DNA from 4 places in the Methylibium petroleiphilum PM1 genome. Region 4 is predicted to be linked to each of the others. Evidence: predicted binding sites of a transcription regulator. Region 4 holds the regulator's gene; each other region holds the start of a gene.
The links. The regulator LexA, encoded in region 4, represses DNA repair genes until DNA is damaged. The targets are predictions, from matches to a motif close to ACTGTATNNNNATACAGT.

Region 1 (7,780 bases), 340 kb from region 4:
CGTCGCGGCGTGGGATCAGCAGCGCCAGGCAGTCGGGCACGCCGGCGGCATGGCCCTGGCCGGCCAGCAGCGCATCGAGGTCGTCGACGCTCAGTTGGTAGTGCCCCTTGGCGCTGCGGCCGCGACCGAGCGTGATGAGACCACAGATCTGGGCATAGCCTTCGCGGTTCTTCGCCAGCAGCACCAGGCGGCAGCCCGGTGCGGTGGGCGAGGCCGCGAGCGTGAACTCGCTACCGATGATCAGGGCCGGCAACGGCGGGTTGCCGTTCTCGCGCAGCCGCTTCAGCGCCGCATGCGCCCGCACCACGCCGGCCACCGAGCACTCGTCGGTGATCGCGATCGCCGCATAGCCGAGCTGGGCGGCGCGCTCCACCAACTCCTGTGGGTGCGAGGCGCCGGTCAGGAAGCTGAAGTTCGAGCGGCAGTGCAGCTCCGCGTAGGCCGGCAGCCCGGGTCGCGTCCAGTGCAGCGGCGGCGGCGGAGGCGACGCCGGCTGCGGCGTCTTGGGATGGGCTGGTTGCGGCATCGTCTCACCCGAACCAGCCGTGCAGGAACCAGCCCCCCGACGAGGCGTCGCCGGGGTGCTCGCGGTAGATCCAGCGCAGCCGGTGGTCGGGGCCCTCGGCCACGTGGTAATCGCGCCGCACCAGCGCGCCGTCGAACCAGCCGGCCTCGATGCGCTCGGCCCGCGAGCACACCCGCAGGGGCCCACCATGCCGCGGCCGGCCCAGGGCATCGCTGGCCAGCGGCAGCGGCAACGGCAGCAACCAGAGTGGTCGGGGGGCGGTGGGAGCGGGCGCCGTGGTCACAAAGGGCGCTGGGGGCGGTTCGCCGACCGACCGGACACGCTGCGCGTGCTCGGGTCGGTGATCGGCCCGCGGCACCCAGCGCCGCACGTGATCACTCCCCAGCCGCGCGGTCAGTCGGTCAAGCAGCGCGGCGTGTTCGCCGTCCTGCCGGCCTGGTCCGGGCAGCAGCTCGCCAGGCGTGCCGCCGTGCGGCACGGCGGCTTCCAGTTCGAGCGCGAGCTCGTAGACCGGCGCGGCGAGCACATGGCGCTGCAGGCGCTCGCGCCACAGCAGCGCGAGCTGGGCGATGTCGCGGCTCGGGGCCGACAGCTGCAGTCGCAGCCGGGTGTCGGGGCAGGGCTCGCGGCCGTGCTCATGGCGCAGTCTCAGTGCCAGCACCGTGACGGCCTGCCAGCGCAGCTGCAGCCAACCGCGCAGTGCCGGCAGCAGAGCCTCGACGGCGGCCATCAGCACCGCAGCCTCGTCGGCGCGCTGCAGCAGTTCGCGTCGAGCCAGGAAGTGCTCGGGCGGCACGAACCACGGCCTCGGGTCTGGGGCATCGCCATAGCAGCGGTCGAGCGCCCGGCCCAGGTCCACGCCGAGCCGGCGCTGCAGACCGGCACGTGGCAGCGCGCGCAGCGCCCTGAAGGTCCGGATCCCCAGCGCCTGCAGCAACTCGCTCTGGTGGAGGCTGGGCGGCAGCAGACGCGCCAGGCTCGCTACCGGCAGCCGATCCAGCTGCTGCGCACTGCTCCGGGCCTGCAGTGCATGTCGCCGGGCCAGGCCGCTGGTGGCGAACAGCCAGGCGGCGCCGGGGGTGGGCGCACAGCCCGTCCGCACCTGCACCCCGCTCGTGCGCGCCAGGGCTTGTGCCCGGTGCAGCAGCGCATGGATGCCGCCGAACAGCCGCAGCGTGCTCTGCACTTCGAGCAGCACCCCGTCCGGAATGAGGCTCAGGTGGGGCGTGAGCGCAGCGAGCGCCAGGGCCAGTCGCTCGACCAGCGCGGCCTCGCGCGGCCGGTCACGCGGGAACACGACGAGCTGCGGCAGCAGGGACAAGGCCGTGGCCACGCTCTGCCCGGCTCGCACCCCGAGGGCGTGCGCCGCGCGGTTGGCGCCGAGCAGCATGTGCTGCTCGGTCACCGCTACCGGCAGCGCGGCCTCAAGCCCGGTGTGCGAACCGGGCAGAGCTTGCAGCGGCAGCTGGGGCAGGTAGAGGGCGATCCACAGCATCGTGAGGACTCCCAGTGAGCGGCGACGCGGGGCGCACCGATGCCGGCCAGGGCAGGGCCAGCTGCAGGGGGCGGGCCATCGGCGGGCCGCGGCGCTTGAACACGTCGACGGCCAGGGCATGGCCCGGCAGCGGTTGACAGGCCAGGCGCAGCGGCGCCGGGCTGCTCAGCGAGCGGGCCGCGGGCGCCTGCAGGCTCAGCAAGGGCGTGAGACCCGCTTGCGCGGCCAGGTGCAGGCGGCGCAGCGTGGGGCGGGTCACCGGCCGTTCGCTCCACCACAGCACGGCGGCGCAGCTGCCGGCGCGCACCGCCTGCTCGGCGGCCCAGGCGGCATCGATCGCTGTCTGCGGCGCCAGGCACAGCAGCCGTGAGCCGTCCAGGCCGAGGGCCTGCAGCGCGCTCAGGCAAGGCCAGCCCGGCGGGGAGATCCAGACCGTTTCGCGTGCGGCCTCCTGGCGCTGCCCCAGTTTGCGCAGCCACGGCACCAGCAACGCCAGTTCGCCGCTGGCCGGCGCGGCCAGCAGTTCGGTGAGGCCGCTCGCGGGCCAGCCTCCGCCGGGCAACTGCTCGTCGAGCGCCGGCCATCCGGTGGAAAGGGTCGGCAGCGGCGGCCGAGCCAGCACGCCGGCCCGCCATAGCGCGGCCCCGGGGCGGTCCATGAAGGAGGCCAGGCCGCGCGGTGGCGGCGACGGTGCGGTGGCGGCGGGGTCGAGGAGCATGGCGGAGAAGCAGACGGAGATGAATACTGTACATAAATACAGTATCCACGTGCGCGATTCCGCTCCATGCAGATCCCCGTCGGCGGAGGCCGCCGGGATTGGCTTACGGGTTCATCCGGTGTGCGGCGAGGGTGAAGGCCGGCACGCTCGCGCTTGCATTTCGCACCACCCCTGTCCCAGGAGACATTGATGAGCACCCCCGACACCTGCTGCAGCATCGCGCCTTATTTCAAGGTGGCGCCCGGCAAGCTCGATGAGTTCAAGGCGCTGACCGCGCGCTTCATCGAGAAGACACGCAGCGAACCCAAGTGCGCGCACTACGCCTTCAGCTTCGATGGCGATGCAGCGCACTGCCGCGAAGGCTATGACGGTGCAGCAGGCCTGCTGGCCCACCTGGAAAATGTCGGTGCCCTGCTGGGCGAGGCACTGAAGATCGCTGAAGTGACGCGGGTCGAAGTGCACGCGACAGCAGCCGACATCGAGCAACTGCGCGAGCCGCTGAAGGGCCTGAACCCGCAGTACTTCGTGCTGCAGAGCGGCGGCTTCCGCCGCTGAGGCAAGCCCGGGCCGGATGAAGCCCATCCTCTGGGCTTCATCCGCCGAGCGCGCGGTTCAGACGCGCTCGAAGATCGCGGCGATGCCCTGACCGCCGCCGATGCACATCGTCACCAGCGCGTAGCGGCCGCCGGTGCGCTGCAGTTCGTACAGGGCCTTGGTTGTGATGATGACGCCGGTTGCGCCGACCGGGTGGCCGAGCGAGATGCCCGAGCCATTGGGGTTGACCTTGGCAGGATCGAGGTCGAGCTCGCGCACCACGGCACAGGCCTGCGCGGCGAAGGCTTCGTTGGACTCGATCACATCGAGGTCCTGCACCTTGAGGCCGGCCTTCTTCAGTGCGAGTTGGGTCGCCGGCACCGGGCCGATGCCCATGATCTTCGGCTCCACGCCGGCATGGGCGTAGGCCACCAGGCGTGCCAGCGGCTTCAGGCCCCCGGCCTTGACCGCCTCGGCGCTGGCCAGCACCACGGCCGCCGCGCCATCGTTGATGCCCGAGGCATTGCCGGCCGTGACCAGGCCGCCGTCCTTCTTGAACGCGGGCTTCATCTTGGCCAGCGTCTCGACCGTGGTGTCGGCCTTCACGTGCTCGTCGGTGTCGAAGCTCACGGTTCCCTTGCGGGTGACGATCTCGACCGGCACGATCTGGCTCTTGAAGCGGCCCTCGGCGATCGCCTTGGCGGCGCGGTGGTGACTCTCGGCGGCCAGCTCGTCCATCATGCTGCGGGTGATGCCGAACTGCTCGGCCACGTTCTCCGCGGTGATGCCCATGTGGATCTTGTGGAAGGGGTCGTGCAGGATGCCGACGGTGTAGTCGACCATGGCCGTGTCGCCCATGCGCGCGCCCCAGCGGGCCGTGTTCACGTGGTAAGGGCCGCGTGACATCGACTCGGCGCCGGCCCCGATGGCCAGCTCGCAGTCACCCAGCAGCACCGACTGCGCCGCCGAGACGATGGCCTGCAGGCCCGAACCGCACAGACGGTTCACGTTGAAGGCCGGCGTTTCCTTCGACAGCCCGGCGTTGATCGCGGCGACGCGGCTCAGGTAGGCGTCGCGCGGTTCGGTCGGGATCACGTTGCCCATGGCCAGGTGGCCAATGCTGTCGGCCGCTGCGCCGCTGCGCTCGATCGCTGTCCTGACCGCCAGCGTGGCCAGGTCGGCCAGGGGCGTGTCCTTCAGCGTGCCGCCGTAGGTGCCGATGGCGGTGCGCGCGGCACCGACGACGAAGACGTCTCGGGAAATGGTCATCGCAGGTCTCCTTTTGTGCAGAGCATCAATTGTGCGCCTGCCGCCCGCGGGCACCCCTACCCGTGCAGGTGGGCCTACAACACGTCCGACGCGTAATCGGCCAGCCGCGAGCGCTCGCCGCGCGCCAGCATCACGTGGCCGCTGTGTGGCCAGCCCTTGAAGCGGTCGACCGCGAAGGTGAGGCCCGAACTGCCTTCGGTGAGGTAGGGCGTGTCGATCTGCGCCAGGTTGCCCAGGCAGACGATCTTCGTGCCCGGCCCGGCGCGCGTGATCAGCGTCTTCATCTGCTTGGGCGTCAGGTTCTGCGCCTCGTCGATCAGCACGAACTTGTTCAGGAAGGTGCGCCCGCGCATGAAGTTCAGGCTCTTGATCTTGATCTTGCTGCGCACCAGGTCATTGGTCGCGGCGCGGCCCCATTCGCCGGCGCCCGAGTCATTCTTGGACAGCACCTCGAGGTTGTCGTCGAGCGCGCCCATCCACGGGCCCATCTTCTCTTCCTCGGTGCCGGGCAGGAAGCCGATGTCCTCGCCGACCGGCACGGTCACGCGGGTCACGATGATCTCGCTGTAGCGGCGATCGTCCATCACCTGCGACAGGCCGGCGGCCAGCGTCATCAGCGTCTTGCCGGTGCCGGCGGTGCCGGTGAGGGTGATGAAGTCGCAGTCCGGGTCCATCAGCAGGTTCAGCGCGAAGTTCTGCTCGCGGTTGCGCGCGGTCACGCCCCAGATGGCGTTCTTGGCATGCGAGTAGTCCTTCAGCGTCTTCAGCACCGCGGTCTTGCCGGTGATCTCGGTGACCTTCGCGTAGAGCGGTGCGGCGCCCGGGGTCTCAAGGTAGACGAACTGGTTGACCATCAGCACCGGCACCAGCGGCCCGGCGATGCGGTAGAACGTGGAGCCGCCTTGCTGCCAGCTCTCCATGGTCTTGCCGTGGCGCTCCCAGAAGTCGGCCGGCAGCGGCAGCACACCGGTGTAGAGCAGGTCACCGTCTTCCAGCGTCTTGTCGTTGAAGTAGTCCTCGGCCGGCAGGCCCAGCGCACGGGCCTTGATGCGCATGTTGATGTCCTTGGACACCAGCACCACGTCTCGTGTCGGGTGCTGCTCGCGCAGGCCTTGCACCACGCCCAGGATCTGGTTGTCGGCCTTGCCCTGCGGCAGCCCGGCCGGCAGCTTGGCGTCGAGGAAGGTGGTTTGGAAGAACAGGGTGCCTCCGGCCTCCTTGTGACCGGTCTTCGCGAGCGCCACGCCGGCCGCGGGATCGAACTTCGCGCTGTCGGCGCCGCCGGCCAGTGCGTCGAGCTCGCGGCTGACCTGGCGCACGTTGCGCGAGACCTCGCTCATGCCCTTCTTGTGCCCGTCGAGCTCCTCGAGCGTGATCATCGGCAGGTAGACGTCGTGCTCGTCGAAGCGGAACAGCGACATCGGGTCGTGCATCAGAACGTTGGTATCCAGGACGAAGAGCTTGGGCGGGCCGCTGGCGCGCGGCTTGCGCGGGCGCGGTTCCGTGGCGGTGCCGCGGCTGATGGCCTTGACCGGCAGGTAGCCGGCCGCCGGGGCCTGTACTGCTCGCGGCGTGGCAGCGGGTGCCGGGGCGGGCGCCTTGGCGGCCGGCGCCTTGGGGTGGGGGTCGAACAGGTCGAGCAGGGCAGGACCGGGGTTGTCCTGCTTGGTGGCGCGGGTGCCCGGTTTGGGTGCGGCCTGGGAGTCGAAGTCGCTGGCGCTGAGGAGGGAGGCTTTCTTGGCGGGCGGTTTGGGCAGGGGCATGGACTTCGAGGGCCTTAAGAAGTGAAAAAGCCGCACAGTCGCCTGTGCGGCTTGCTCGGATGCGGTGAATGACTCACGGGCATGAACCCATTATGCACACCGCATGCCTGACTTCAATCTCCGCTGTGTGACGCCTTGGTAACGGTAACGTCAGGTTCTCAGGCGGCCTTCTTCAGCGCCTTGACCGACTTCAGCACCTCGTCGACATGGCCGGCCACCTTGATGCCGCGCCACTCCTCGACCAGCACCCCGGCGGGATCGATCAGGAAGGTGCTGCGCTCGATGCCCTTGACCTTCTTTCCGTACATGATCTTGTTCTTGACCACGCCGAACATGTGGCAGAGCTTTTCCTCGGTGTCGGCGATCAGCTCGAACGGCAGCTCGAGGTTCTGCTTGAACTTGTCGTGCGAGGCCATGTTGTCGCGCGACACGCCGAACACCACCGCGCCGGCCTTCACGAAGTCCTTGTGGCGGTCGCGGAACTGCATCGCTTCGGTGGTGCATCCGGGGGTGTTGTCCTTCGGGTAGAAGTACAGGATGACCGTCTGACCCAGATAGGCCTGGGGCGTGAACTTCACGCCACCGGTGGCCTGCGCTTCAAATTCCGGGAGGGCTTTATTGAGGGCGGGCGTCATGAAGGGTGCTGCTGAGGAGGCGCCTTGAGTAAGGCTAACTGTTGATTATAAAGGCGCTGTCAAGCGATACCGCCACCCCACACACTGCGGTTGCCGCGCCGCGGCGGTAGGTCGGACTCACGGCGGATCGATCAGCAGGGCGGCGATCACGCTGCGTCCCTCGGCCGCCAGCAGGTTGTAGGTGCGACAGGCGGCGGCGGTGTCCATGGTCTCGAAGCCGATGCGCCGATCGATCAGCGGGCGCAGCCATTCGGGGCGCGGGAAACGCAGCGCGTTGCCGCTGCCGAACAGCACAAGCTCCGGGCCGAGGACCGCGAGCGCCTCGAAATGCCGGGGGCCCAGCGTGTCGAAGCGGGCGTCCTGCCAGGACGTCACCTCGCCTTGCCAGGGCAGCACCACACTGTCGCGCCAGGTGCGCTCGCCGATCTGGACGCTGCTGCGTGTGTAGCCGCTGATCACGTTGGCGGCGGCGATGCGATCGGGCTGCAGTTTCATGGGGCGCGGGAGAGGGGCGGGGCAGGCTCGGAGGCGAGCGCTGTGGTCTAATTTTAGGCTCTGCGCGCAGCGCCGCCGCAGTCGTTCCATTGAGATCCAGGAGTTCTCGTGCCCAAGCCCATCGCCAAGTCCAGCAAGCTCGCCAACGTGTGCTACGACATCCGTGGTCCGGTGCTGGACAAGGCCCGCGCCATGGAAGAAGAGGGCCAGAAGATCATCAAGCTCAACATCGGCAATCTGGCGGTGTTCGGCTTCGATCCGCCCGACGAGATCGTGCAGGACATGATCCGCAATCTTTCCCAGACGGCGGGCTACACCGACAGCAAGGGTCTGTTCGCACCGCGC
Region 2 (7,780 bases), on a different replicon from region 4:
ACGACGCGACCCCCCCACCGCGCAGTGAATTCCCGGAATTCCGGGTTTTGACGACCGAACGTGCGGATTTCGATTTGACAAGTCGCAATCCGCCCGTTTGTCGTTTGCGGGCGGAATCCTCTACGTTCATAGAGCTTTTGCCTCGCAGGCCCTGCGGCGGAGCGCCCGACGCTCAGCAGGCCTCGGGAAGCGGACGGCGCTTGGGTCGGTTGAATCGCTGCGCCGGTGTCGCTCCCTTGCGCTTGACCTTCAGCCAGGTCTCGGACCGTTGGCCGGCCAGGTACAAGGAGTCCAGGCGTTTGGCAACGATGCCTTCGAGCTCAAGCAACCGCGCCTGGTGGAAGAGCTGCGAGCCCTGCCCTTCAAGGCCGGTCACTCGGAGCAGCGACGGCGCCCCTTGGCGGAGCAGCTGTTCAAGGCAAGCCTGCCGTCGCCGGAGCGGCTGGTGGCGGATGTCCCGGCCGCGGTGGACCACGACGTCGAAAACGCAGTAGACGACCGACGCGAGGCCGGGCTTCCATCGTCGGGCCTTCGCCCGGGCATGCAGCTTGTCGAAGTCGGTGCGGCCGAGCTCGTCAAGCACCACGACTTCGCCGTCAAGCACATGCTCCCCTGCGGGGAGCTCGGCCAGGCCGCGTACGACTTCTGGGAACCAGGTTGTGGCGTCAGCGCCGTTGCGGGTCTTCAGCCGGGGGCCGCCCTCACCGGCCCACGCCATCAACCGGTAGCCGTCCTACTTCAGCTCAAAGGTCCATGCTGGGTCGTCGAACGGCGCCCGAGCCTGCCCCAGCAGCATCGGCTCAATGCTGCTCAGTCGCTCAGGCAGTTCAGCTCGACCGGCCAGAGGCTCCGCCTCCGCCGCCCTTGAGATGGGCCTCGACGTTCTTGGCGCTGTTGCCCACCGCCGCCACTGCCTTCTTGAGCTCCTCCGGGCTGACCCCGAACTTCTTGGCCCAGTCGCGCAGCTCGTAGTCCTGGTTCACATCGATGAGCTCGCGGTCGCGTCCGCCGCTCTTGGTCTTGTCGTCGGCCATGCCAACTCCTTTCGCAGAGTCGATGGCCTCCTCTGGCAACGGCTGTGCCCGTCCTGACGGATCAAAGGCAACTCCTATACTGTATGGATGTACAGCATCGAGTGTCGGTGGGCCGACATCACGGGGGAGCCGGTGCCCGCGGCCAGCGGGGCCCGTCGAACCATCGTTGCCCTTCCGCAGTCGGTCCAGGCCGGCTTCCCTTCGCCGGCGGAGGACCACGCGGTCAAGCGGATCGACCTGAACGAGGTGCTCATCAAGCACCCGCAGTCCACCTTCCTGATGCGGGTGCGCGGACCGTCCATGCGAGAAGCGGGCATCGACGACGGGGACGTCGTGCTGGTCGACCGCGCCATCACGCCGTGCCACGGGCACGTGGTTGTGGCCGTGGTCGACCACGAGTTCACCGTGAAGCGCCTTTGGAAGCGCGGCTCGCGCGTGAAGCTCCAGGCAGCCAATCCCACCTACCCCGACATCGTCCCGAAGGACGGACAGGAGGTGGAAGTTTGGGGCGTCGTGACGAACGCCATTAAGTCGATGCCGCTGTAGCGCCGCCCGGCGACCGCGGGCTTGCGGGCTGACGGCGCCACGGGCACATTCGCGTGACTTCTTGTTACAGGGGTTCGGCCGATGGCGCTGCGGTTCCGGAAGACCTTCAAGCTCGCCCCCGGCGTCCGGTGGACCATTTCCGGCTCCGGCAGCAGCTGGAGCTTCGGTCCCCGAGGCGCCTCCATCAGCGTGGGCAAGCGCGGCGTCTACGCCAACTACAGCATCCCCGGCACCGGCCTGTCATACCGCGAGCGGCTCGGTGGCCGCAGCGAGACGCCGTCCGCCCAGCTCGGACCCCCGCAGACGACCAAGGTCAGCCTGACCTGCGGCATCGACGATGAAGGCGTCCTGAGCTTCACCGATGGCGCTGGCATGCCACTCAGCGAGGCGGTGGTCGAGGCCGCCAAGAAGCAGAACCGGGACGCCATCCTGGCGCTCATCCAGCGCAAGTGCGACGAGCTGAACGACCAGGTCGAGGCGCTCGGCCGGCTTCATCACGACACCCCGGACTCCAGGGTGAAGCCCAAGTTCGAACCGCAGCGCATCAACCTGGTAGCGCCCGAGCGGCCCACTCTCCGCGTCCCGACATTTCTTGAAGGACTCAGGAAGTCCGTCCGCCTGGCCATCCAGGAGGAAAACGACCGGGCGCTAGCCCGTTTCGAAGGGGACACGGAAGAGTTCGAGCGTCAGCGGCGTGCGTTCTACGCGGCCGAGACCAAGCGTCGAGTTCTGGTCGAGCAGCTGATCTACCAGGACGTCCAGGCCATGGAGGACTTCCTCGAGGCAAACCTCCAGGACATCGTCTGGCCGCGGGAGACCCAGGTTGCGGTGGACATCGGGGATGGAGGTCTCACGGTCCAGCTGGATGTCGACCTGCCTGAAATCGAGAACATGCCGACCAAGTCGGCTGCCGTGCCGGCGCGCGGACTGAAGCTCTCCGTGAAGGAGCTGCCGGCTGCCAAGGTCCGCCGGCTCTACGCGGACCACGTGCACGGCATCGTGTTTCGCCTGGTCGGCGAGACCTTCGCCGCCCTGCCCGTCGCCCGCACGGTCGTCGTCTCAGGCTACTCCCAGCGCAGCAACAGTGCCACCGGCCACCTCGAGGACCAGTACCTGCTCTCAGTCAAGGTCGCCCGAGAAGCCTGGGAACAGCTTGCCTTCGACCGGCTTGCCGAGCTCAACGTGGTGGACTCGCTTGCCCGCCACGAGCTGCGCCGCGATCTGACCCGCATCGGAGAACTGCGCCCCATCAGACCATTCCAGGAGGAGGAGACATGCGAGGTTTGAAGCTCGTGTTGGCCGCGGCGGTTGCCAGCCTGCCCGCTCTTGCCGCCGCTCACGGCGGCGGCTTGAACGCCGCGGGCTGCCACCACAACCGCAAGACCGGGGACTACCACTGCCATCGCGCGCCGGCCGCGGGGCCGCGTGACACTGCGCCGGTTTCCACCACCGGGACCGCCCGCGCTCAGAATCTATCCGAGCAGGCCGGTCGAAGTGCCGTCTCGGCACCGCCTTCTGCCGGCGGTCCGACCTGCTATGTGGGGCCGCGCGGCGGCACGTACACCATCACCGCCAGCGGCCGGAAGAACTACAGCGGCTGCTGAGTTGCTGCGTCACAGCGGGGCCGGAGCGACGAAGTCGCCGAGGTCCTGGGCGTTCATGCTGACGAAGCCCTTGCCAGTGCGGCGGTCGATGATGCAGCTGCCCGACGCTTTGCCGCCCCTCGTCTGCAGCTGGCCGGCGTCGGCGTTCCACGCAAAGTAATACTCGCGGGCGTCGCCCCAGTCTTTCACCTCTGGCACAGCAGTCACGGCACCCTTGCTCAGCCGCTTGAACTGCTTCTCGCAGGCAACGTGGCCCGCCGACGCGCCATGGGCGCCGGCGCCTGCCATCGCGAAGGCGGTGAACAACATGGCCGGACGCTCGGCGCATGCTTTCCTCCAGAGCCGTCACGGTGCCGAAGTCTCGCCCGCCGCGCGGCCGGACGCCTTCCCCCTGAGTAGCGAGGAGGCGGACGCCTATACTGTATGTCCATACAGTACGGTGTCTGGCGGATGTACGCCCTCGTCGACGGCAACAACTTCTACTGCTCGGTCGAGCGCGTTTTCCGGCCGTCGCTGACGGGCCGGCCCGTGGTGGTCATGGGCTCGAACGACGGCTGTGTCATTGCCCGGTCCAACGAGGCGAAGGCGCTGGGCGTGAAGATGGGGGAGCCCTGGTTTCAATGTCGACACCTCGAGAAGGACCAGGGCCTCGTGGCGCTGTCGGCCAACTTCACCCTCTACGGCGACATGTCCGAGAGGATGATGACCGTGGCCGGTTCCTTCGCGCCACGCCAAGAGGTTTACAGCATCGACGAGTGCTTCCTGGACTTCGCCGGCATGCCGGGCGGACCAGGTTCCCTCGTCGAAACTGGCCGCGCGCTGCGTGAGAAGGTTCTTCGGTGGACCGGCATTCCCACCTGCGTCGGCTTCGGCCCGACCAAGACGCTCGCGAAGCTGGCGAACCACATCGCCAAGTCGGCCGAGCGCAAGCCGGGGTCCTACCCTGAGCAGCTTGCTCAGGTCTGCAATCTGGGCGAGCTGGCAGATGAAGTCCGGCGGGAGCTCCTGGTCAAGACGGAGGTCAAGGAAGTCTGGGGCGTAGGGCCGCGCATCGGCGCCCAGCTCAACGCGGCTGGAGTCTCGACCGTGCTCGACCTAGTCCGGCTGGACCCCGCGGCTGTCCGGCGACGCTTCTCGGTGGTGCTCGAGAAGACCGTGCTCGAACTGCGCGGCATCAGCTGCCTGACGCTCGAAGACGCGCCGGCGAGCCGGCAGCAGATCATGTGTTCGCGCTCCTTCGGGCGGCCGGTGCTCGAGATGGAGGGACTGGTCGAGGCGTTGAGCGACTTCGCGGCGCGCGCGGCCGAGAAGCTGCGCAAGCAGGAGAACCTCGCCGGCGCCGTGCACGTCTTCATCACCACGAGCCCCTTCCGCAAGGAGGACCGGCAGTACAGCCGTTCGGTCACCGTGCCGCTGGTCCGACCGACAGGAGACACGCGGGTGCTGGTCAGCGCCGCCATCCTCGCTCTGCGGGCGGTGTTCAAGCCTGGCTACCGCTACGCGAAAGCGGGGGTCATGCTCATGGAACTGCAGCCCGAGTCGGTGCACCAGGCCGAGCTCGACCTGGGAGAGCCCGAGCCCGGCACTGTCCCGCGCGACCGCAGCAAGCTGATGTCCGCGGTCGACGCTGTGAACCGGCGCCACGGCCGCGGCTCACTAATGGTGGCGAGCGCCGGTCTCGCAACTGCGCGACGCGAGTTCGTGCCGAAACAGGAGCGGCGAACGCCCCACTACACAACGTCTTGGGACGACATGCCGGTGGCGCGCGCCTGAACAGCAAGGCCGGCCACACGGACGCAAAGAAAAGGCGCCCGGGCTCGATGAGCACCGGGCGCCTGTCGAATCTGCTCTGGACGTCAGGCCATCGCTTCTGCGAACTTGAGCTGCTTCGCCGCAGCCTTCTCGTCCGTGAGCCATGCAGGCAGCACGATGTCGACATCGGGGCGCACCTGTCGGACGTCGAGGATCTTCGCCCCTGGACGCACGTAAGCGGCCTGGCGGATGTGCCTACGACCGCCAATCTCGATGTCGGCCACCGGGATGACCAGCACGTCCATGTCCTGCAGGTCTTCATACTCCTGGAACAGACGGTCGAAGTAGCTCGGATGGGTCGCAATCTGCAAGATGCGCTGCATGTCCTCGTCGACCTTTAGGCCGTCTTCCTTGGCATACCGCGTGAAGCACTTGAAGACGTCCTCCTGCAGGTCTGCCTTCATGCGTCGCACGTTCAGGAAGCGGTTCGTCTTGCGAGAGGCCTTCAGCATCTCTTTGCTGACCAGGTCCTTCTCGATGCCGCCGACCTCCACCTCGAACTCGGCGGAGGCAAACTCTGCGCCTAGCTCGCGCGCCTTGGTACGCCACTTGTGCAGCTCGTCGAGCGCGTCACGGATGCCATACAGCATCAACATGCCGTGCCCAGGCTTTGGAGTAAACCGGGTGAACGACTCGCTATGGAACGGAATCGAGTCCGCGAGGAGCTCGATCTTCCTCGTGGCCGGGTTGAAGCGGGCGTCGGAGGCGCCGTAGAGGACCTCCACCTGAGGCTGCCCTCCGCTCGCCGGCGTGGTCGTCCGGTACACGGCGAATGACGTCAGCCGGACCGAAGGCGCAGTCGTCTTTTTCTGCGAAGGCATGAGCGGCCTTTAAAAAATTGAGTATTCAGCGCACCATCAGAAGCTTGCGACCGTGGCGCATTTCGCATACCATCTGCACCATCGTACCGTCAAACCCCACGGGGACCCGGTTGTCCGATTGTATATCGAGTACGCTAACTGTCAAACATTTAACAGTGTTGACCATCAAGTCCGCGCTGTACGTGCCCTAAGGCTGGGGCTTTCCTGGAGGTGACCGTGATTCCCAAGAACAGACCCGTCCTCGGCAAGGACCTAGATGCGGTGCGTACCCAGTACGGGCTGCTCGTCTCGGACGCGTGCTGGCTCTTCGGCCTGTCCATCACGCGGTGGATGCAAATCGTCAAGCGGGCTGGCGATGAGCCCGTGAGCGACCCGACTTTGGCACTGCTCGTGCGCTTCCTTGCGGACCACCCCGAGCTGTCGGTCATCCCGAAGTTCCCCACGGTGCCCGAGATGTACGAGATGGTGAACGGCGTCACGCCGACGGACCAGAAGCGCTTCTCCGTGCTGCTGGGCTCCGAGGCATCGGCGACGTACCGCTGGCTGCGCGTTCCGGGCTCGCGGCAGTCTCCGGCCGTGAACCGGCTGATGCACTATCTGAAGGTGGCGATGCTCTCGCAGCGTCCGAACGAGCGCGGCCAGCTCCTCGAGGACTGGAAGGAGACGGTCGACAAGGAGGCGAAGGCTCGCGGCGTGGTCGATGTCTTCAAGACCGGTGGCTGGAACCCGAACAAGAAGGCGAAGGCGAAGAAGGAAGAAGAGGCCTCCGAAGCGGTGGAAGGGGGCGAAGCGGCCGCGGTGAAGAAGCCGCGCGCACGCAAGGCACCGGCGAAGACTGCCGCAGCGCCGGCCGCCGAAGCGTCGAAAGCTGCCGGCAAGCACGAGGCCGCCGAGGCCGCGCCGGCGAAGAAGACGGTGCGCCGCGTACCCAAGGCGTCGGTAACCAGCTGAGCCTCGGCCTCCCTGTGAAAACGGCGCCTTGGGCGCCGTTTTCGCTTCAGATGCCCACTGACCAAGCCTGGGCGCGCCTCTGCCGCTCCTCCTGCGCGGCCACCTCCCGTGCCAGCCTGTCGGGGTTCTTGCTCGTCAGGACCGCCACGTGCGCACGTTGCATCCGCGTAAGCAGCGGCTCGAGTTCCACCTCTTCAACGATGCCCGCCTTCGGGGCGAAGATGAACATCCGATGCGCAAGGGAGTACGGCGCCAGGCGGTGCGCGGCTGCGCGAGCCTGCTCCTTGGAAGTCCACCAGAGCCCACCAACCATCACGAAATTCCGGCGTCCCTGGCAGAACGTCTTCTCGATGACCTTGTAGAGCTTGCTCACGATCCTCTGCGGGCCGTCGAGACCCAGGTTCTCTGTGCGCCGGTGTCAACGTGCACGAAGCCGCGGTTCAGATACACGCCGGTACCGCCTCGATTGAAGACCTGCACCATCGCGCCGACCAGCGCGCTCGAGGCGCCATCGATGTGGATGTCGGCCGCCTTGCCATAGAGGTGCATGGAGTTGCGAGCCGCGCCTTCGGTCGCCTGGTTCGTGACCCCAGTGCGGAAGCCGCTGAGCAGCTCGATATCGGCGGTCCGGCCGTTGAACTCCATCCAGCGCTGGATGCCACACAGCACGTCCAGGAGCTTGGGGTCCATGGCGACCACCTTCCCAGCGCGGACGTCACGCAGCATGAAGCAGGCCAGGCCGTAGCCGTCCCGGTCGACTGAGCCGTCATGGTTCATGTAGCGAATGCGCCGGCGCGGGCCGTTGCGCCGCACGACGATGGAGCGCTCACCGGAGAGCAGGAACTGCCGCCAGTCGCCTGCTGCTGTCACAGGCGGGCCAGCCACTACCGGCGTCGCAGTCGGCGTTGACACCGTCCCAATCTGCTTGGGCGGCTCCCACCCAGGCCCTGCCTCCGGCGAGTTTTCGATGACGTTCTGCGCGAACGACGCCGCCGGTCGCCACATCGTCGCC
Region 3 (7,780 bases), 1.9 Mb from region 4:
CGACGCCCGCCCGGCGCCGGTAACGGACAAGGCCGCCCTGGGGCGGCCTTGCGGAGTTGTCTGGGCGTCGCGCGACGCCCGTGCCTGCGGTCAGAGCAGGCCCTTGAGCAGCTTGCCCATCTCCGACGGGTTGCGGGTGACGGTGAAGCCGCACTCCTCCATGATCGCCAGCTTGGCGTCAGCCGTGTCGGCGCCGCCGGAGATCAGCGCGCCGGCATGGCCCATGCGCTTGCCCGGAGGCGCGGTCACGCCGGCGATGAAGCCGACGATGGGCTTCTTCATGTTCGCCTTGCACCAGCGTGCGGCCTCGGCCTCGTCCGGGCCGCCGATCTCGCCGATCATGATCACCGCGTCAGTGTCCGGATCGTCGTTGAAGGCCCTCATCACGTCGATGTGCTTCAGGCCGTTGATCGGGTCGCCGCCGATGCCGACCGCGCTCGATTGGCCGAGGCCCAGTTCGCTGAGCTGGGCCACCGCCTCGTAGGTCAGGGTGCCGGAGCGGCTGACCACGCCGATGCGACCCTTCTTGTGGATGTGGCCGGGCATGATGCCGATCTTGATCTCGTCGGGCGTGATCAGGCCCGGACAGTTGGGGCCGAGCAGCAGGGTCTTCTTGCCGCCGGCGGCCTCCTTGGCCTTCATCTTGTTGCGCACCAGCAGCATGTCCTTCACCGGGATGCCCTCGGTGATGCAGATCGCGAGGTCGAGGTCGGCCTCGACCGCCTCCCAGATCGCGGCCGCGGCACCCGCCGGCGGCACGTAGATCACGCTCACCGTTGCGCCGGTCTGCCCGGCGGCTTCCTTGACGCTCGCGTAGATCGGGATGCCCTCGAAGTCCTCGCCGGCCTTCTTCGGGTTGACGCCGGCGACGAAGCAGTTCTTGCCGTTGGCGTAGTCGCGGCAGCCGCGCGTGTGGAACTGACCGGTCTTGCCCGTGATGCCCTGGGTGATGACCTTGGTGTTCTTGTTGATCAGGATGCTCATGTTCGGTGTCCTTCGAGGGCTCAGGCGACGGCGGCGACAACCTTGGTGGCTGCTTCGGCCATGGTGTCGGCGGCGATGATCGGCAGGCCGGAGTCGGCCAGGATCTTCTTGCCCAGGTCTTCGTTGGTGCCCTTCATGCGCACCACCAGCGGCACCTTCAGACCGACCGCGCGCGAGGCGGTGACGACGCCGTCGGCGATCGTGTCGCAGCGCATGATGCCGCCGAAGATGTTGACCAGGATGGCCTTGACCTCGGGGTTCTTCAGCATGATCTTGAAGGCCTCGGTGACCTTCTCGGCCGTCGCGCCGCCACCGACGTCGAGGAAGTTGGCCGGCTCGCCGCCGAACAGCTTGATGGTGTCCATCGTCGCCATCGCCAGGCCCGCGCCGTTGACCAGGCAGCCAATGTTGCCGTCGAGCTGGATGTAGGCGAGGTCGAACTTGCTGGCCTCGATCTCGGCCGGGTCCTCCTCGTCGAGGTCGCGGTAGGCGACGATCTCGGGGTGCCGGAACAGGGCGTTCGCGTCGAAGTTGAACTTCGCGTCGAGCGCGATCAGGTTGCCCTTGCTGTCGCAGTTCAGCGGATTGATCTCGACCAGCGAGGCATCCGTCTCCATGTAGCAGCGGTACAGGTTCTGCAGCAGCGTCACCGCCTGGGCGTGCGAGCCTTCCGGCAGGCCGATCGCGGCGGCGATCTTCTTCGCCTGCGCGTCGCCGAGGCCGGCCAGCGGATCGATCACCTCGGTGATGATCTTCTCGGGGGTGCTGTGCGCGACCTCCTCGATGTCCATGCCGCCTTCGCTCGAGGCGATCAGGGCCACCTTCTGCGTCGCGCGGTCGGTCACCAGCGAGACGTAATATTCCTTCTTGATGTCCGCGCCTTCCTCGATGTACAGGCGCCGCACCTTCTGGCCCTCGGGGCCGGTCTGGTGGGTCTTGAGCTGCATGCCCAGGATCTGGCCCGACAGTGCCTTCACCTCGTCCAGGCTCTTGCCGAGCTTCACGCCGCCGCCCTTGCCGCGGCCTCCTGCGTGGATCTGCGCCTTCACGACCCACACCGGGCCGCCGAGCTTCTGGGCGGCCTCGACGGCCTCCTGCCCGGTGAACGCCGGATAGCCGCGGGGTACCGGAACGCCGAACTGGCGCAGGATCTCTTTGCCTTGGTATTCGTGGATCTTCATGGTCGCGCTGGATTCGAGGGTGGGTGGTTCGAGTCGAAGAAGTCGGACGGTTCGGCGCCCGCCCGCGGGCGGCACGGCGCGGGTGGCACGCCGGGAAAAGCCGATCGACTTTAGCATGCTGCATTGCACCAAGAACTCCACGGGAACCCTTGATGACACGCGACTGACGCCCGGCGTTGCTACCATCGACCTCCCCGCTGTCCGCCCCTCCTTGCACACCATGAGCACCCGCCCGGCCCGCATCTTCATCGACGGCGAAGCCGGCACGACCGGACTCGGCATCCGCGAGCGACTGGCCGGGACGGACGGGATCGAGCTCGTCAGCATCGACCCCGCTCGCCGCAAGGACGCCGGTGCGAAGCGCGAGCTGATGGCCGGCGTGGATCTGGTGGTGCTGTGCCTGCATGACGATGCCGCGCGCGAATCGGTGGCGCTGGCCGACAGCTTGCCGGGCGGGGGGCCGAAGATTGTCGACGCCAGTACGGCCCATCGCGTGGCGTCTGGCTGGGTCTATGGATTTCCGGAGTTGCTGCCGGCGCAAGCGGCCGCCGTTGCGGCATCGCGCCGCGTGGCCAACCCTGGGTGCTATCCGACCGGCGGCATCGCGTTGCTGCGCCCTTTGGTCGATGCGGGTTTGCTGCCGACAGACTATCCGGTAGCCGTGCACGCTGTGAGTGGTTACTCCGGGGGCGGAAGAACAATGATCGAGGCTTATGAGGCCGGTGACGCCCCATCCTTCGAGCTTTACGGCCTTGGCCTCGAACACAAGCACTTGCCTGAACTGCAGCAGTACAGCCGGCTGGAGCGTCGACCGATCTTCGTGCCCAGCGTCGGCAACTTCCGCCAGGGCATGCTGGTGCAGGTGGCGTTGCACCTCGATCTGCTGAACGGGCGGCCGAAGCCGGCCGACCTCGAGGCGGCGTTGCGGGCACGCTATGCCGGTCAGCCATGGGTCCAGGTGGTGACGGCCGAGCCGGGCGGCAAGATCGAGGCCGAGGCGCTGAACGACAGCAACCGGCTGGAGTTGCGGGTCTACGGCAACGAGGATCGCGGCCAGGCCGTGCTCGTGGCACGGCTCGACAACCTGGGCAAGGGCGCGTCGGGCGCCGCGGTGCAGAACATCGCGCTGATGCTCGGCGTGTGATTGGCTCAGTCTTCGCGCCCAGCTGACTTCACCACGCGGCCCACCGTTTCCGAGCTGAAGCCTCGGGCGCTCAGAAAACGCATCTGCCGCGCTCGATCGGCGGCATCGACGGCCGGCGTGCCGAAACGCTTGGCCCATACCGCACGGGCGCGGGCGAGTTCGCTGTCCTTGAGTTGTTGCGCGGTCTCTGCGTCGAGAGCCATGCCGTGCTGCGCGAGTTCCCGGTGGATGCGCAGATTGCCGAAGCGCCCCTCGCGGGCGCTCACGCGGGTCTCGATGAAGCGGTCGGCGCTGAGCAGGTCCTTCGCCGCGAGCCAGTCGAGCAGGTCGTCGACCTCCTGCTCGGTCGGCAGCGCCGGCGCAGGGGCGTCGGCCGACAGCGGCGATGACCCCGCCGCCCTGCGCTGCCGATCGACGTGTGACAGCAACTTGCGTCGCAGCTCGATGCGGCTGTGCTCGCGCTGCGCAAGATAGGTCAGCGCCTTGGCCTTCAGGGTGGGCGCGGGACGGACCACGAGACGCCTCCGTCGGCCGCGAGCCCGCGGAGCTTCCCCCGCCTCAGGCGCCGGCAGCCGCCTGCTTGGTGCCCTTGGGGACTTCGATCTCGATGCTGGGCAGCAGCGCCACGCCCAGCGATTCACGAATCTTGTTCTCGATCTCGTGGGCCAGTTCAGGGTTCTCGCGCAGGAACTCGCGGCTGTTGTCCTTGCCTTGGCCGATCTTCTCGCCGTTGTAGGCGTACCAGGCGCCCGACTTGTCGATCACCTTGGCGATGACGCCCAGGTCGATGATCTCGCCCTCGCGTGACACGCCCTCGCCGAACAGGATGTCGAACTCGGCGGTCTTGAATGGCGGGGAGACCTTGTTCTTGACGACCTTGACCTTGGTCTCGTTGCCGATCACTTCTTCGCCACGCTTGATGCTGCCGATGCGGCGGATGTCGAGCCGCACCGAGGCATAGAACTTCAGCGCGTTACCGCCGGTGGTGGTTTCGGGTGAGCCGAACATCACGCCGATCTTCATGCGGATCTGGTTGATGAAGATCACCATGCAGTTCGACTTCTTGATCGTCGCGGTGAGCTTGCGCAGCGCCTGGCTCATCAGCCGTGCCTGCAGGCCGGGCAGGGAGTCGCCCATCTCGCCTTCGAGTTCAGCCTTGGGCGTGAGCGCCGCGACCGAGTCGACAACGATCAGATCGACCGAGCCGGAGCGCACCAGCGCGTCGACGATCTCGAGCGCTTGCTCGCCGGTGTCGGGCTGGGAGATCAGCAGCTCCTGCAGGTTGACCCCCAGTTTCTGGGCGTACTGCGAGTCGAGCGCATGCTCGGCATCGATGAAGGCGCAGGTGCCGGCCAGCTTCTGCATCTCGGCGATGACCTGCAGGGTGAGCGTGGTCTTGCCCGAGGACTCGGGACCGTAGATCTCGATGACGCGTCCGCGCGGCAGGCCGCCGACGCCGAGGGCGATGTCCAGGCCCAGCGAGCCGGTGGACACCACCTCGATGTCATCGATGACCTCGCCTTCGCCGAGGCGCATGATCGTGCCCTTGCCGAACTGCTTCTCGATCTGCGCGAGCGCAGCCTGCAGGGCCTTGGCCTTTTCGGTGTTCAATGTCTTGACGCTTGCATCCATGCTGAGCCTCCGGTTTGCTCGGGATTATGGTCGAAACTGGTTATTTGTACAGTAGTTTTTGGCTCTTCCGAAGCCCCTCCCTACAATGAACCCGGCGCTGACCACAACGAAACCCATGGCGCCGCCGAGGGAGACACGTCCATGAGGATCCTCATCGCCGAAGACGACCAGGTGCTGGCCGACGGTCTGTTGCGCACCTTGCGCAAGGGTGGCTATGCGGTGGATCAGGTCGGAAGCGGCAGCGAGGCCGATGCGGCGCTGGCCGACCACGAGTTCGACCTGGTGATCCTCGATCTCGGACTGCCCAAGCTGCACGGCCTGGAGGTGCTGCGCAAGATGCGCGCGCGCGGCACCGTGACGCCAGTGCTGATCCTGACCGCGGCCGACAGCGTGGAGCAGCGCGTGAAGGGGCTGGACCTGGGGGCCGACGACTACATGGCCAAGCCCTTCGCGCTGCAGGAACTGGAGGCGCGCGTGCGAGCGCTGACGCGGCGTGGCCTGGGCACCGCCTCGGCCATCATCAAGCACGGCCCGCTGTCGTTCGATGCAACTGGGCGCGTGGCCTACCTGAACGACCAGATGATCGAGCTGTCGGCTCGCGAGCTCTCGCTGCTCGAGGTGCTGCTGCAGCGTGCCGGCCGGCTGGTCAGCAAGGATCAGCTGGTCGAGCGCCTGTGCGAATGGGGCGACGAGGTCAGCAACAACGCGATCGAGGTCTACATCCACCGCCTGCGCAAGAAGATCGAGCAGGGCCCGGTGCGCATCGCCACCGTGCGCGGCCTGGGCTACTGCCTCGAGAAGATCGCGGGCTGAGCCGGCATGCTGCGCGGCGCGCGCCTTCGGGCATGAACACGCTGCGCGGACAACGCTCGCTGTTCGGCGAGATCCTCGACTGGATGCTCGCGCCGCTGCTGTTGCTGTGGCCGATGAGTGTCGCGCTGACCTGGCTGGTCGCCCAGAACATCGCCAACCGTCCCTACGATCGCGCGCTCGGCGAGATGGCGAGGGCGCTGTCGCAGCAGGTAAGCGTCGACCAGGGCCGCGTTGCGTTCGCTCTGCCGCCCGGAGCCGATCAACTGCTGCGGGCCGACGAGGCGGACCAGATCTACTTCCAGGTGCTGGGCGCGCGGGGCGAGTATGTGGGTGGCGATCACACGCTGCCGGTCCCGCGCGAGGACGACGTGGCGGCGGTCGGAGAGGTCCGCTATCGCGACGACGAGGTGCACAACGAGGCCGTGCGCGTGGCCTACCTGTGGGTGGCGATGCCCGCCGCGCCGCGGATTCCCGGCGCCACCTCGCCGGCGCTGGTGCAGGTGGCCGAAACCCTGGGCAAGCGCTCGCAGCTGGCCACCGAGATCATCAAGGGCGTGATCCTGCCGCAGTTCGTGATCCTGCCGCTCGCGGTGCTGCTGGTGTGGCTGGCACTGGCGCGCGGCATCGCGCCGCTCAACGAGCTGCAGCAGCGCATCCGCCGCCGTGCGGCTGATGACCTGAGCCCGATCGACGAGATGGAGGCGCCGGAGGAGGTGTCGCCGCTGGTGCGAGCCATCAACGACCTGCTGGAGCGCCTGGACCGCTCGCTGGCGACGCAGCGGCGCTTTCTCGCCGATGCCGCCCACCAGCTCAAGACGCCGCTGGCCGGCCTGCGCACCCAGGCCGAGATCGCGCAGCGCGAGATCGACGCGGGTGAACGCGAGCCCGAGGCGCTGAAGCGCTCGCTGCAGCAGATCGCGCTGTCGAGCCAGCGGGCCGCGCACATGGTCAACCAGTTGCTGGCGATGGCGCGCGCCGAGGACCGCGAACTCGCCGCCCGCGTGGCCGAGGTCCGGCTGGCGAGGCTGGCAACGGAGACCGTCCGCGACTTCGTGCCGCGCGCGCTCGAGAAGCGCATCGACCTCGGCTACGAGGGACCGGGCGCCGACGGCGAGACGGCCGAGCCGCAGCGCAGCAGCGTGCTCGGCCATGCGCTGCTGCTGCGCGAGATGATCCGCAACCTGGTCGACAACGCCCTGCACTACACCCCTCCCGGAGGCACGGTGACGGTGAGGGTCGTCAGCGACCCGTTCGGCCAGGTCGTGGTGCTGCAGGTCGAGGATTCCGGCCCCGGCATCCCCGCGGCGGAGCGTGAACTGGTGTTCCAGCCCTTCTACCGCGCCCTGGGGACCGATGTCGATGGCTCGGGCCTGGGCCTGGCGATCGTCGCCGAGATCGCTCGACAGCACGGTGCTACGTTGACGCTGGACGACACCCGCGAAGGCCCCGTGCCTGAAGGCAGCAGCCCCGGCGCGCGCTTCACCGTGCGCTTCGCCGCCTGGCCGGCCGACCGTCTGCCGCGTGCCGCGCCTCTTGCCAGCGGGACGGCCAACCCGGCTTAGTCCCGGCCGACGCCAAGGAGGGTTGTTTGCTGCAATGCAGCATTCGTCGGGGCGCCGGCGTAGACTGGACGCCAGCCGGGAGATGCCATGCCAGAGTCGCCGTCACACCCGAACAACCGCTCGCCCGCCGCACCGCGCCGCGTCGATCTTGCTCTGCAGGGTGGAGGGTCCCACGGTGCCTTCACCTGGGGCGTGCTCGACCGGCTGCTCGAGGACGACGCGGTCGAGATCTCCGCGATCTCGGGCACCAGTGCCGGCGCGCTCAACGCCGCCGTGCTGGCGACGGGACATGCCCGTGGCGGCCGCGCCGGCGCGCGCGCGGCACTCACGGCCTTCTGGCACGACGTCAGCACCAGCAGCCAGATCTTCTCGCCGTTCTCGCTGAGCCAAGCCAGTGCGGCCGGCAGCAGCTTCAACTTCGACAAGCTGCCGAGCTACCAGTGGCTCAACAGCTTCTTTCGCGC
Region 4 (7,780 bases):
CGCGCTCGTGCACGGCGACGCCGCCGCCCTGCCCGGCCAGGAAGTGTTCTGGAGCGGTGATGACGCCCAACCCAGTGGGCTGATCGCGCTGGCGGCGCCGGCACCCGGCGGCGGGTGGGATGCGCTGGTCGAGCTGAAGCTCTCGGCGCTCGACGACGGCAGCCTGCACCTCGGCAGCAGCGGCGGCGCCAGGTTGCAGCCGCTGGCGCTGCCCTACGCGGTGCCGCGCGAGAACGCGGCCTGAAGCGGCGATGCAGGCTGTCTCACCGATGGGGCGGCACGCGCTGTTCATCTATTACCGCGTTCGCGACGTGCACGCCGACGAGTTGATGGCGGCTGCGACGGCAATGCAGATCACCCTTCAGGCGGCCCATCCGGCGCTCGATGTGCGTCTGCTGCGCCGGCCTGAAGCGCAGGAGGGTCTGCACACCTGGATGGAGACCTACGGCCTGCCGCCCGACGCTGATCCGGCTGCGCTGGCGGCCGATGTCGAGCGGGCCGCTCGGGGGCTTGCGCCCTGGCTGGTCGGCGCTCGCCACGTCGAGCATTTCGTCGCATGTGCCTCGTAGCACTGGCGCTCGACCAGGACCGGCGTTTCCCGCTGGTGCTGGCGTCCAACCGCGACGAGTTCTTCGATCGTCCGACCGCGCGATTGGCCTGGTGGACGCCCCAGGGCGGCGGTCCCGACATCCTGGGCGGTCGTGATCTGCAGGCCGGCGGCACGTGGCTGGGCCTGACCGCTGCCGGTCGCCTGGCGCTGGTCACGAACGTCCGGGCGCCGGGCAGGCAGGATGCCCAGGCGCCCTCGCGCGGCGGCCTGGTGCCGCACTGGTTGCATGGCGAGCAGCCGCTCGACCGCTTCTGGACCCAGGTGGCCGTGTCGGGCTACAACGGCTTCAACCTCGTCGCGGCCGATTTCGCGCGCGGCGAATGCTTCTGGGCCAGCAGTGCGACGGCGCTGCCGCGCCGCATCGAGCGTGGCCTCTACGGGCTGTCGAACGCGGCGCTCGACACACCGTGGCCCAAGGTCGAACACCTGAAGGCACGCGTGAAAGGCGCCCTCGCCGAAACGGCTGCGGAAGAGCCGGTCGATGCGCTCGCCAGTCGATTGTTCGAAGCGCTGGTCGACCGCAGCGTGGCCGCCGATGCCGAGCTGCCGTCGACCGGCATTCCGCGTGAGCTGGAGGCGCAACTCTCCGCCGCCTTCATCCGCACGGTGGATGGGCGCTACGGCACGCGCTGCTCCACGCTGGTGATCACCGAGCGAGTGAAGCGCCAGCTCGTCACGCACGTGTTCGAGCGCAGCTATGCCGTCGGCGCGGGCGTGGCCCTGTTGCGGCGCTCGCGTTTGCTGGACTGGCCGCCGCGCTACAGCGGGGTGGGACAGGTGCCGCACGCCGCGGCCGAATCGGTGTCGGAAAGCACCGTGGAGGAGCCCAGCGCGCTGCCGGCAAAGGACAGCACGCCGCCGCGGCGCATCCGTGCGCGCGGGGTCCTCAAGCCGGCTCGCTGAGCCGCAGAGGCATCAGGCGCTGCGCGCCATCAGCGCAAGCATCAGTTCGATGCGGGCCTGGGCTGGTGTCCGGGCTTCGCTGATCGGCAAGGCGTCGTGGCCGGTCGGCAGCACGGCGCCGTCGGCGACGCGCGTGCAGCGCTGCACCACGATCCCCGCCGCCTGGGCGCTCCGCAACGCCGCTTCCAACGCGTGGTGCAGGCTGCCGTTGCCGGTGCCGGCCACGACGACACCATCGACTCCCTGCGCCCGCAAGGCGTCGACCACCGCGCCCGATGCACCGGCGTGGCTGACGACGATCTCGACCCGCGGCTCGGGCCGCTCGAGGACCTCGACGCCGAGCGGCAGGCCCGTCGGCCAGTCGCGCAGGCGACGCACGCCGCCTCCTTCGATCAGGGCGATGGCCCCGTCATCGCCAGCGCCGAATGCGTCGAGCCGATGCGTATGGCGCTTGCGCACATCGAAGGCACCGAACACCGAGCCGGCGAACACCGCGCAGACGCCTGCCGCGCCCGGCTCACGCGCCAACGCAACCGCATCGAGCAGGTTCTGCGGGCCGTCGGCCTGCACGGCGGTGGCGGGCCGCATGGCACCGGTCAGGACCACCGGCTTGCACGGCGCCAGCACGCGCTGCAGCAGGTAGGCGGTTTCCTCCAGCGTGTCCGTGCCGTGGGTGACGACGACACCGCTCACCTCGGGGCGTGCGAGATGGTGCGCGACGCGGCGGGTCAGCGACCGCCACACCGCCACGCCCATGTCCTTGCTGTCGATCTGGGCCACCTGCTCTGCTTCGATCGGCTGGCCGGTCAAGGCCGGCACCGCTGCCAGCAACTGCGCGATGCCCAGTTTCGCTGCGGTGTAGCCGAGGCTGTCGGTGGCCGTGGCCGCGGTACCCGCGATGGTGCCGCCGGTGGCCAGAATCACGACGCGCGCCACGGGCTGGGGTTCAGGGCTTTGCATTTTCTGGGAAGCTGGATAAAAATACAGTCACTGGATAAAAATTCAGTGCGCCGGTCTGGTGACAGCCCGGCTCCCGACACCGCAGGAGCACCCGCATGGACGACGCCCCCAAGCTCACCGCCAGGCAGCAGCAGATCCTTGATCTGGTGCAGACCTCGATCGAGCGCACCGGATCACCGCCCACGCGCGCCGAAATCGCCGCCGAACTCGGCTTCCGTTCTGCCAACGCGGCGGAGGAGCACCTGCAGGCCCTGGCACGCAAGGGCGTGATCGAACTGGTGGGCGGCACCTCGCGGGGCATCCGTCTGAAGTCTGACACATTGCGTTCGCTGAACCAGTTGCGCAACAAGCAGTTCTCGCTGCCGCTGCCCAGCCTGTCGCAGCTGATGCTGCCGCTGGTCGGGCGTGTGGCTGCGGGCAGCCCCATCCTGGCGCAGGAACACATCGACCAGAGCTATGCGATCGAGGCCAGCATGTTCCCTCGACGGCCCGACTACCTGCTCAAGGTGCGGGGCATGAGCATGCGCGACGCCGGCATCCTCGATGGCGACCTGCTCGCAGTGCAGAAGGCCCGGGAAGCCAAGAACGGGCAGATCGTCGTCGCCCGCCTGGGCGACGAGGTCACGGTCAAGCGCTTCCGGCGCGTGCGCGGCACGATCGAACTGCTGCCCGAGAACCCGGATTTCGAGCCCATTGTCGTCACGCCGGAGAGCGGTGAGTTCGAGATCGAGGGCTTGGCCGTCGGGCTCATCCGCAACACCCTGCTCATGTGAGATCGGCTGGCGCCTGAATTCATGGCCCCCGCGGGTGGTGGGCATGCGCGCCAAACGGCGTGTTATCCCGCGGACCAGGCCCATCGACATCAATCCTGCTGAACTTCCGATTGGAGATTCACCATGGTCACGGTCTTTTGGAACCCCTTGCGGCGCTGGTGGCAGACCGCCTTCCAGGCCTCCACGCCTGCTACGGTACCGGCGCTCGTGTTCAGGTCACCGGCATTCCGCACCCGCCCCGTCTCAGCCGCCACACCGCGACCCCGGCCGGTCACGCCCTTCAGGGCCGCGCTGCCCCGCGTCGCCGGCATCGAGAACGCGCGGCGCGCCGCGAGGCGCTTCTGGATGACCATGGACCCCGAGGACCAGCGGCGTGCCGCGATCGGCGGGTCGTTCGCGGAGGTGTGTGCAGCGCTCGAGAGCCTGGCAGCGATCGAAGACCGGCGGGCCTGAGTTTCCAGGCGCCGCCGGACACGAGCCGGGCCTTGCGCCCGGCTCTTTACCGTCAGCCCATGTGCAGGCCGCCGTTCACCGAGAAGTCGGCACCGGTGGCGAAGCCGGACTCCTCGGAGGCCACCCACGACACCATCGAGGCGATGTCCTCGGGCGTGCCGAGCCGCTTGACGGGGATGGTCGCCACGATCTTGTCGAGCACGTCCTGGCGGATCGCACGGACCATCTCGGTACCGATGTAGCCCGGGCTCACGGTATTGACCGTCACACCCTTGCTGGCCACTTCCTGGGCCAGCGCCATCGTGAAGCCGTGCATGCCGGCCTTGGCCGCCGAGTAGTTCGTCTGGCCGAACTGGCCCTTCTCGCCGTTGACCGAGCTGATGTTGATGATGCGGCCCCAGCCGGCGTCGGTCATTTCGTCGATCACCTGCTTGGTCACGTTGAACAGGCTGTCGAGGTTGGTGCTGATCACCGCGCTCCAGTCGTCACGGGTCATCTTGCGGAACATGCCGTCACGCGTGATGCCGGCGTTGTTCACCAGCACACTGACCGGCCCGTGCTGTGCCTTGACCTCCTTGAAGGCCTCGACGGTCGACTCCCATTCGGCCACGTTGCCCACCGAAGCGTGGAAGCTGTAGCCGAGTGCGGCCTGCTCGTCGAGCCACTTCTTGAAGTTGCGGCTCGGGCCGCAACCGGCCACGACGGTGAAGCCGTCCTTGTGCAGACGCTGGCAGATCGCGGTACCGATGCCGCCCATGCCCCCCGTGACGTATGCGACCTTCTTGCTCATTGTTCTGCTCCTCTGTGGTTTGTCATGGCCGCTCTAGCGTCGCGTGCCGATATGCGTGGGTCAAGGGTATTCGCCCGATCCGGGCTCACCCTTAATGAATGCGCGGTTGCTCCTCAGCGCTCCACGGTCAATGCAACACCCATGCCGCCGCCGATGCACAGCGACGCAATGCCGCGCTTGCTGCCGCGGCGCTGCATCTCGTGCAGCAGCGTCACCAGCACGCGGCAACCCGACGCACCGATCGGGTGGCCGATGGCGATCGCCCCTCCGTTGACGTTGACCTTGCTGGTGTCCCAGCCCATCTCGTTGTTGACCGCGCAGGCCTGGGCAGCGAAGGCCTCGTTGATCTCCAGCAGATCCAGGTCGGCCGGCTTCCAGCCCGCCCGCTCCAAGGCACGCTTGCTGGCAGGCACCGGGCCCATGCCCATCAGCGACGGGTCGAGGCCGGCGCTCGCGTAGGAGGCGATGCGTGCAAGCGGCTTCAGGCCGAGCTGGTCGGCCTTCTTCGCGCTCATGACCAGCACCGCGGCCGCGCCGTCGTTCAGGCCCGAGGCGTTGCCGGCGGTCACGCCGCCCGCCTTGTCGAAGGCCGGGCGCAGGCCGGCCAGCACGTCGGCGTTGGTCTTGCGGTTGATGAACTCGTCGGCCGCGAACACGATCGGGTCGCCCTTCTTCTGGGCGATGCTGAACGGCACGATCTCGTCCTTGAACTTGCCGGCATCCTGGGCTGCGGCCGCCTTCTGCTGCGAACCCAACGCCAATGCGTCCTGCTGTTCGCGCGTGATGCCGTATTTCTTCGCCACGTTTTCGGCGGTGATGCCCATGTGGTACTGGTTGTACACATCCCACAGGCCGTCGACGATCATCGTGTCGATCAGCTTCCAGTCCCCCATGCGCTGACCGTCGCGTGAACCCGGCAGCACGTGCGGCGCCAGGCTCATGTTCTCCTGGCCGCCGGCGATCACGATCTCGGCATCGCCGTCGCGGATGGCCTGGGCTGCCAGCATCACGGCCTTCAGGCCGGAGCCGCAGACCTTGTTGATGGTCATGGCCGGCACGCCCTGCGGCAGGCCGGCCTTGATGACCGATTGGCGCGCCGGGTTCTGGCCACTGCCTGCAGTGAGCACCTGACCGAGGATCACCTCGCTGATCTGCTCGCCGGACAGGCCGCTGCGCGCCAGCAGGGCCTGGATCACTGCGGCGCCGAGTTCCGGCGCCGGGGTCTTGGCGAGCGTGCCGCCGAACTTGCCCACGGCGGTGCGGGCGGCGCTGACGATCACGATGTCGGTGGTCATGGCAATTCTCCTTGCTGAAGTGACCGGGATGGGCGATTCCGCGGTGGAATGAAAAGGGACAGTGTGGAAGGGGTCAGGCCTTGGCCTTGACGTAACGGCCGGGTGCCGGCTCGATGATCTTGTGGTTGCGGTCACCGGGCGCCTTCGGCGCCGGCACCAGCTTGCCGCCCAGCGGCTTGAGCCAGTCGGTCCAGGCGGGCCACCAGCTGCCGGGATGCTCGGTGGCGCCTTCGAACCAGGCATCCGCAGTCTTGGGCAGGCGGCTGTTGATCCAGTGGCTGCGCTTGTTCTTCGTCGGGGGGTTGATGACGCCGGCGATATGGCCGGAGGCGCCCAGCACGAACTGCTTCTTGCCCGGCAGCACCTCGACGGTCGCGTAGGCGCTCTGCCACGGCACGATGTGGTCCTCGCGCGAGGCGTAGATGAAGGTCGGCAGGTTGACCTTGCGCAGGTCGAGCGGCTCGCCGCACACCGTCACCTTGCCGGGCTTGATGAGGTTGTTCTCGAGGTAGGTGTGGCGGAGGTACCAGCAGTACATCGGCCCCGGCAGATTGGTGCTGTCGGAGTTCCAGTACAGCAGGTCGAAAGGCGGCGGCGTCTCGCCCTTCAGGTAGTTGCCGACCACGTAATTCCACACCAGGTCGTTGGGGCGGAGGAAGCTGAAGGTTGCCGCCAGTTCCTTGCCCTTGAGCAGACCGCCCTGGCCGAGCGCCATCTCGCGCATCGACACCATCTGCTCGTCGACGAACAGGTCGAGCACGCCGGTGTCGGAGAAATCGAGGAAGCTCGTCAGCATCGTGAGGCTCGCCGACGGGTGCTCCCCGCGGGCGGCCAGCACGGCCAGTGCAGTCGCCAACAGCGTGCCGCCGATGCAGAAGCCCAGCGTGTTGATCTGTTCCTGCTTCGAGATCGCCTGCACCTCGCGGATCGCGCGGATCACCGCGTGCTCGATGTAGTCGTCCCAGGTCTTGTCGCCGAGGCTCTCGTCGGCGTTCACCCAGCTCAGCATGAACACGCGATGCCCCTGGCTCACGGCATAGCGCACCAGCGAGTTCTCGGGCTGCAAGTCCATGATGTAGAACTTGTTGATGCACGGCGGCACGATCAGCAGCGGCCGCTCGTGCACCTTGGCCGTCAGCGGCTTGTACTCGATCAGCTGGAACAGCGCGTTCTCGAACACCACCGAACCTTCGGTTGTCGCCACGTTGCGGCCGACCTCGAACAGGCTCTCGTCGGTTTGCGACAGATGGCCCTGGCGCACGTCGTGCCACAGGTGCTGCAGTCCCTGGGTGATGCTTTCGCCCTGGGTCTCGATCGCCTTGCGCTGCGCCTCGGGGTTGAGTGCCAGGTAATTGGCCGGCGACGAGGCGTCGATCCACTGCTGGACCGCGAAGCGGATGCGCTGCCGGGTCTTTTCGTCGGCCTGCACCTGGTCGGCGAGCTGCAGCAAGGTGCGGGCGTTGAGCATGTACATGCCCGCCGTGAAGGCCGCCGCCGGGTTGGACATCCAGTCCTTGGCCGCAAATCGCCGGTCGGCGGGCGGTGGTGCCCCATCGGCACCCTGCGTCGCCTGGTTCCAGAGTGCGGCCGCTTCGCTCAGGTAGGACGATTGCAGCGCGGGCAATGCGTCGGCCGGAAGCTGCACGCCCGTCATGCCCTTGAGGGCCTCGGTCCAGCCCTGGGCCAGCTGCTGCGCGGATTGGGCGAAGTCCATCCCCGGGGCAACGCCACCCCAACCGGTTGCGCCTTTGTTCATGTGTCTCCTCGCCTGTCGGCCACTCGCCTACGATGGTCGGCTGCACACGAAGTTTCGCTGAACCCCTTGCCGTTGCTTGCAGCCCTGATTCATTATGCGACTCACCCTTGCGCAGAACTGAATCCAATGTACTTGGTTGCAATCGCCTGGCTGTACGTGGCACTGCTGATGGCGGCCGCCGAAGCCACCCACAGCCAGGGCAGCGTGCTCGGCGCATTCTTCACCTTCTTGCTGTACGGC

Region 1: the regulator LexA is predicted to act here: its motif matches at 2,765-2,782, upstream of imuA (translesion DNA synthesis-associated protein ImuA).
Region 2: the regulator LexA is predicted to act here: its motif matches at 3,603-3,620, upstream of MPE_RS19545 (Y-family DNA polymerase).
Region 3: the regulator LexA is predicted to act here: its motif matches at 4,977-4,994, upstream of recA (recombinase RecA).

The regions. Positions count from the first base shown of each region.
Region 1 is NC_008825.1:1,652,863-1,660,642, forward strand. It holds gene MPE_RS07730 (error-prone DNA polymerase) at 1-526, opposite strand, end outside; gene MPE_RS07735 (Y-family DNA polymerase) at 531-2,021, opposite strand; gene imuA (translesion DNA synthesis-associated protein ImuA) at 1,951-2,739, opposite strand; gene MPE_RS07745 (putative quinol monooxygenase) at 2,929-3,294, shown strand; gene MPE_RS07750 (acetyl-CoA C-acyltransferase family protein) at 3,352-4,542, opposite strand; gene MPE_RS07755 (PhoH family protein) at 4,617-6,305, opposite strand; gene MPE_RS07760 (peroxiredoxin) at 6,464-6,940, opposite strand; gene MPE_RS07765 (Mth938-like domain-containing protein) at 7,058-7,435, opposite strand; gene MPE_RS07770 (pyridoxal phosphate-dependent aminotransferase) at 7,544-7,780, shown strand, end outside.
Region 2 is NC_008826.1:38,713-46,492, forward strand. It holds gene MPE_RS19515 (ATP-dependent DNA ligase) at 173-721, opposite strand; gene MPE_RS19520 (DUF3606 domain-containing protein) at 828-1,034, opposite strand; gene MPE_RS19525 (LexA family protein) at 1,122-1,580, shown strand; gene MPE_RS19530 (DUF4236 domain-containing protein) at 1,662-2,867, shown strand; gene MPE_RS24735 (YHYH domain-containing protein) at 2,855-3,184, shown strand; gene MPE_RS19540 (hypothetical protein) at 3,194-3,493, opposite strand; gene MPE_RS19545 (Y-family DNA polymerase) at 3,635-4,957, shown strand; gene MPE_RS19550 (hypothetical protein) at 5,041-5,763, opposite strand; gene MPE_RS19555 (hypothetical protein) at 6,034-6,768, shown strand; gene MPE_RS19560 (hypothetical protein) at 6,815-7,141, opposite strand; gene MPE_RS19565 (YcbK family protein) at 7,138-7,780, opposite strand, start outside.
Region 3 is NC_008825.1:65,544-73,323, forward strand. It holds gene sucD (succinate--CoA ligase subunit alpha) at 91-984, opposite strand; gene sucC (ADP-forming succinate--CoA ligase subunit beta) at 1,005-2,165, opposite strand; gene argC (N-acetyl-gamma-glutamyl-phosphate reductase) at 2,386-3,309, shown strand; gene MPE_RS00355 (regulatory protein RecX) at 3,315-3,824, opposite strand; gene recA (recombinase RecA) at 3,868-4,941, opposite strand; gene MPE_RS00365 (response regulator) at 5,083-5,754, shown strand; gene MPE_RS00370 (sensor histidine kinase) at 5,787-7,316, shown strand; gene MPE_RS00375 (patatin-like phospholipase family protein) at 7,404-7,780, shown strand, end outside.
Region 4 is NC_008825.1:1,991,353-1,999,132, forward strand. It holds gene ygfZ (CAF17-like 4Fe-4S cluster assembly/insertion protein YgfZ) at 1-244, shown strand, start outside; gene MPE_RS09380 (DUF4936 family protein) at 252-569, shown strand; gene MPE_RS09385 (NRDE family protein) at 557-1,513, shown strand; gene MPE_RS09390 (asparaginase) at 1,526-2,473, opposite strand; gene lexA (transcriptional repressor LexA) at 2,569-3,246, shown strand; gene MPE_RS23940 (hypothetical protein) at 3,336-3,599, opposite strand; gene phbB (acetoacetyl-CoA reductase) at 3,752-4,489, opposite strand; gene MPE_RS09410 (acetyl-CoA C-acetyltransferase) at 4,603-5,784, opposite strand; gene MPE_RS09415 (PHA/PHB synthase family protein) at 5,858-7,540, opposite strand; gene MPE_RS23275 (hypothetical protein) at 7,667-7,780, shown strand, end outside.